Kordia sp. SMS9: one gene and its partner. The protein of the gene in region 2 interacts with the protein of the main gene of each other region in a pairwise test. Links are inferred from orthologs where the notes say so. Each region holds a gene or a part of one and is shown on either strand. Other genes may lie near its edges.

The links. The genes of interacting proteins can lie anywhere in the genome.
Region 1: the proteins of KORDIASMS9_RS05075 (region 2) and def interact in binary tests that used the Escherichia coli proteins (3 or more experiments, as listed by UniProt). The link is inferred for Kordia sp. SMS9 from one-to-one orthologs.

The regions. Positions count from the first base shown.
Region 1 is NZ_CP031153.1:2,882,190-2,885,029, forward strand. The notes cover bases 27-2,787. They hold def (peptide deformylase), read left to right. Parts: upstream 27-992; coding sequence 993-1,583; downstream 1,584-2,787. Other genes in these bases: KORDIASMS9_RS12415 (hypothetical protein), read right to left, coding at 27-449; ruvX (Holliday junction resolvase RuvX), read left to right, coding at 577-984; KORDIASMS9_RS12430 (DUF5606 domain-containing protein), read left to right, coding at 1,810-2,223; KORDIASMS9_RS12435 (hypothetical protein), read right to left, coding at 2,296-2,787. Also shown: more of KORDIASMS9_RS12415, read right to left, coding at 1-26; more of KORDIASMS9_RS12435, read right to left, coding at 2,788-2,802. UniProt on the Escherichia coli protein: Removes the formyl group from the N-terminal Met of newly synthesized proteins. Requires at least a dipeptide for an efficient rate of reaction. N-terminal L-methionine is a prerequisite for activity but the enzyme has broad specificity at other positions.
Region 2 is NZ_CP031153.1:1,157,841-1,160,814, forward strand. What follows is about bases 1-2,895. They hold KORDIASMS9_RS05075 (aspartate-semialdehyde dehydrogenase), read left to right. Parts: upstream 1-900; coding sequence 901-1,890; downstream 1,891-2,895. Other genes in these bases: alr (alanine racemase), read left to right, coding at 1-198; mscL (large conductance mechanosensitive channel protein MscL), read left to right, coding at 284-691; KORDIASMS9_RS05080 (DoxX family membrane protein), read left to right, coding at 2,170-2,565; KORDIASMS9_RS05085 (prolyl oligopeptidase family protein), read left to right, coding at 2,796-2,895. Outside these bases: more of KORDIASMS9_RS05085, read left to right, coding at 2,896-2,974.

The DNA of each region.
Region 1 (2,840 bases), 1.7 Mb from region 2 along the record:
AATTCAAATTCAATTCCTACTAAGTTATAATCCTTTTCGTTTACGATTTCATTTTCAATTGAATTCTCAAGAACAAAGTTATATTCAATTAGAAAAATGTTTCGAATCGTTTTTCCTTGAATTATGTTTAGATGGTTGAAAGCACTTTCTTTCCAAATTAAAGGCATTTCATCGCCAGCGCCATACCAATCTAATTTTTTAGAAAGATCAATTTTATTGATGGTCATACTGTAATCACAAAGTTGAACTGCGGTGAATTCATATTGAATTTCATCAATAATAAGGATAATAGGTCCATCAGCATTCCATTCATTAAATTCAGTATTCCATTGTACGTAATAGTTACTTATTTTTTTATCTAGTACGTGTAATAAGAAATGTTTGTTTTTTTTCAGAAAAGGAATTGCATGAGAGAAATATTGAGGTTTGTATTTTGGGATGCCTAGCATTGAATTTTTTTGAATAAAATATGTGTCTAAAATAATATAGAAATCTAACATTCCTATCCTTACAGCAATAAATTCATCAATTTTTATACACATTAAAATATAAAGCTTATTTTTGCCAAAAATTTATATGGCGCGTATTCTAGCGATTGATTATGGGAAGAAACGAACAGGAATTGCCGTTACCGACGAAATGCAACTCATTGCTTCTGGTTTGACAACGGTTCGTACACATGATCTTATCAAGTTTTTAAAAGACTATGTTGCCAAAGAAAATGTGGAATTGTTTTTGGTTGGCGAACCAAAACAGATGAACAACGAAGCTTCCGAAAGTGAAGTGTTGATCCAAGAGTTTATTCGCTTACTGACCAAAGCTATTCCCACAATTCCCATAAAACGTGTAGACGAGCGTTTTACATCAAAAATGGCGTTTCAAACCATGATTGATAGCGGATTGAAAAAGAAACAACGTCAAAATAAAGGTTTAATAGATGAAATAAGTGCAACGATTATCTTGCAATCTTATCTATACAAATAGTACAACTTATGATATTACCAATTGTCGCTTTTGGCGATCCAGTTTTACGAAAAGTAGCAACAGATATTACGCCAGAGTATCCAAATTTGGACACCTTGCTCGAAAATATGTTTGAAACCATGTACAATGCGTATGGTGTTGGATTGGCTGCACCACAAATAGGACTTCCTATTCGTTTGTTTATGGTAGATGCTACAGGTTTTGCGGAAGATGAAGAGTTAGATCTTGAGCAAAGAAAACAACTAGAAGGCATGAAGAAAGTGTTTATCAACGCAAAAATTTTGGAGCGCGATGGGGAACCTTGGGTGTTTAATGAAGGTTGTTTGAGCATTCCTGATGTGCGTGAAGATGTATTTCGTCCAGAAAGTATCAAGATTGAATACTACGACGAAAATTTTGAGAAGCACGTAGAAGAATATGACGGATTGGCGGCGCGTGTCATTCAGCATGAGTACGATCATATTGAAGGAATTTTGTTTACTGATAAACTATCTCCACTAAAAAGACGTTTATTAAAAGGAAGATTGACAAATATTTCGCGCGGACGCATCAAAGTAGATTACAAAATGCGTTTTCCAGATGCAAAGAAAATTCGATAAGTTGTTTTAAAAGTAAATCTTCTAAAATTTCAACAGCGAAAAAAGGAAAGAAAAGCAAATTAAGGAGCAATATGATTTCGCGCTACAGCGAGACGCATTCACTACTAATTTTGATCGTTTCTTAATTAGAATCTCAAAACTGAAATTCACTAAAAATAAAGTTAAAAAAAGTGATGGAATACGTACAATATGTATATTTGCCATCCTTACGTAGAAAATATATACTATGAGTTTAGAAAAAATATTAGCTATTTCTGGAAAGCCAGGATTATATGAATTGAAAACACAAACGCGTAATGGCTTTGTGGCAGAATCATTATCGGATGGAAAAAAAATATCCGTGAGTCTGCGTCATAATGTAAGTTTATTATCTGAAATTGCTATTTACACATACACCGAAGAAATTCCACTCGGAGAAGTGTTAGAGAAAGTGAAGCAAAAAGAAAACGGAGCTGCGACATCTATCAATCATAAAGAGTCTAAAAACGTTTTAACAAATTACTTCTCAGAAGTATTACCAGATTACGACGAAGATCGTGTGTATCCGAGTGATATTAAAAAGGTAATTCAGTGGTACAATTTGTTACATTCTAAAGGATTTACAGATTTCACCGCAGAAGCTTCGTCTGAAGAAGAATAACACACATATCAAAGTTTAGTCAAAAAAAAATCCAGCATTCGCTGGATTTTTTTTGTTATAGTATAAAGTATGTTATTGCTTTTTTATAACAGAATTTGCAGAAGCATTAATCGCGTCTACATAATTTTGAGGAGCGCCAACTTCTGACATTCCCATAAACATAATGCACGTATCTGCATCGCGTTTTAGGCAATATACTGTGCTATTGATGGTAACGCCTTGTGCTTCGCTGGTACCTTTTAAATACACAACATTTACACCATTCATCATTTTCTCTCCTTTGTCTGCAACTTTAAATTCTGGCGGTAAATTACTTTCTAATTTGTCCTTCGCGTTTTCATACGTTTCTGGAACAATCATAGCCATAATTACAGCTTTTGGCTCTTCAGATACATACGTATTTGGCGTTACTTCCATAAAAAGCTCTTTATCTACAGTCATGTCTATTTTAATAGACATCAATTCCATAGCTCTTTTTTGCTTATCAGCTTCTGTTTCTTCAGCTGCTTTTACTTCTTGTGCTTGCACATTCAATGCAGCTACAAAAAGCATGCACAGTGCGATCAATGTTTTTTTCATTATAATGTTACGTTTAATGGTTCAAAAATACGGAATAG
Region 2 (2,974 bases):
CCTGCACCAATCGTTGGAAATGTTTGTATGGACATGATTATGGTAAACATTACGGGAATCCGTTGTAATGAAGGTGATGAAGTCATTATTTTTGGAGAAGGGCAAAATGCAGAAGAATTTGGTGAAAAAATAAATACCATCTCGTATGAAATCCTCACAGCGGTCTCTCAACGAGTAAAACGTGTATTTCTTCGGTAATCTGAACAATAGTTTCAAACGACAAATTGAAAACTATCATAATTTTTATTACTTTTAAATTCAATAATAACTAACAATCAACATTATGATTAAAGAATTTAGAGAATTTATCACTGGCGGAAACGTTATTGAATTCGCAGTAGCCGTAATTATGGCAGGCGCAATTGGTGGCGTTGTAAAAGGGTTTGTAAGCAATATTGTAATGCCTGTTGTTGGGTATTTTACTGGCGGACAAGACTTTTCAGAAAAGAAGATCATTTTAACGGAAGCCGTTGTTGATGCAACAGGAAAAGTAACTACACCCGAAAATGCAATTATGTGGGGAAGTTGGGTTAACACGATCGTAAACTTACTAATTGTAGGATTGGTAATGTTTATCATTGTAAAAGCATACAACAAAACCAAAAAGAAAGAAGAGCCAGCTCCAGAAGCGCCAAAAGGACCTTCTCAAGAAGAATTATTAGCAGAAATTAGAGACTTATTGAAAAAATAAAAGTTCTCAACACATACTATAAAAAGCCACTCGTTACGAAGTGGCTTTTGTTTTAAATATAACTTTTTGTTAAATATTTGATATTTAGAAAAATTTATCGATTTTGCCCAGTAATTATTGCTAATTTTACCAAATTAAACATGCAATCAAAATATAATTGATTGTTGTGTTTTTGTGAAACAGATAAAAAGACTTAAAAAAATATACACATGAAAGTAGCAGTTGTTGGTGCAACAGGAATGGTAGGAACAGTAATGTTAAAAGTATTATCAGAACAAAATTTTCCTGTAACCACATTAATTCCTGTAGCTTCTGAAAGATCTATTGGAAAAAAAATTACCTATGAAGGAAACGCGTATGCGATTGTAAGCATGCAAGATGCGATTGACGCCAAACCCGATATCGCATTGTTTTCTGCAGGCGGAAATACTTCGCTAGAATGGGCACCAAAATTTGAAGCCGTAGGAACTACGGTTATTGATAATTCTTCCGCTTGGCGCATGGATGAAACCAAAAAATTAGTTGTACCAGAAATTAATGCCAACCAATTAACGGCTACTGATAAAATTATTGCCAATCCAAACTGTTCTACGATTCAAATGGTGGTAGCGTTGGCACCATTACACAAAAAATACACCATCAAGCGTATTGTGGTTTCTACCTATCAATCCATTACAGGAACTGGCGTAAAAGCAGTGCGACAGTTAGAAAGTGAATACGCTGGCGAAAAAGGAGAAATGGCATATCCGTATCCAATTCACAGAAATGCCTTGCCACATTGCGATGTATTTGTTGAAAACGGCTATACGAAAGAAGAAGTAAAATTAGTGAATGAAACGAAGAAAATCTTAGACGATAACACCATCGCAATTACGGCAACTGCCATTCGAATTCCTGTGGTTGGAGGACATTCGGAAAGTGTAAATATTGAATTTGAAAATGATTTTGATGTGGATGAACTTCGCAAACTATTGCACGAATCCCCAGGAATTGTGGTACAAGACAATCCAGACGTTAATGTATATCCGATGCCAATTTACGCCGAAGGAAAAGACGATGTTTTCGTGGGAAGAATTCGCCGCGATGGTTCGCAACCAAATTCACTCAATATGTGGATCGTTTCTGACAACTTACGCAAAGGAGCTGCCACCAATGCGGTTCAAATTGCACAACATTTAGTAAAGCATCAATTGGTGTAATTGTAAACAACATAAGTTAAAAGAGGTCTTAAAAGTTCTAAAAGCCGTCATTCTGAACTTGATTCAGAATCTCATCAAACAGATTACTAACTGTTATGAGAAACCGAATCAAGTTCGGTTTGACGAAATTTCGTCTTTTAGACAGCCTCTTTTTTATACAAAAAACTGAAAATTAATCAGTTAAAACATCACTACAGAAGTTCTAGTTGTTGAAAATAGTTAGTAAATCCGCTATCTTTTTTTTATATTGATGTTACACTAACACAAAATTCTACACCTATGAACTCCAACTTCACCAAAATTATCCGTTTTGTTTTGGGCTTAATTCTTATTGTATTTGGCGCCAACAAACTTGTCATGATTTTTATGGAATCTGGCTTTTTACCACAACCTTCCATGCCTAATGAAGCAGAAAAATTTATGGGATCATTGAATGCTTCTGGATATATGCTCCCTATTGTTGGTGCAATAGAAGTATATGTTGGCGTATTGCTCATTCTTAAAAAATGGGTGCCTTTTGCGTTGATCTTACTCGCGCCAATTTCTGTAAATATTGTACTCTTTCACTTCTTTTTGGACTTATCTGGCGGAATGATCGGTGCATTGATCGTTGCCACATTAAATATAATACTCATTTACAAACATTGGTCACAATTTAAACCGTTGTTCTATTAGTAAATTTGATATCAAACAAACCGTAAACAACGACACCTTACACATCAAGTAAAAACCTTAGCATTTTGTTAAAAGCCACTTCCAATTGAACGAAGTGGTTTTTTTATCCTAAATTTGAAACAAACCAATATTTGTGTACAAACCGACTTTGCTTCTCACCGAATTCACGACCATAACATAGAACTTCTTGCAAATTCGATGCTACACAAAAAAATTAAACACAAACACTAATGAAACACTTGTTAAAAATTAGTTTTCTTGCAATACTTTTCTTCTCATGCGAGAAAGAACCAGAAAAAAAACCCATCACAGTGACGTACACAGAAACACAACAAAAAGAAGTGGTTGACACGTATTTTGAAACTGAAGTGAAAGATCCATATCGTTGGCTTGAAGACGATCGTTCCAA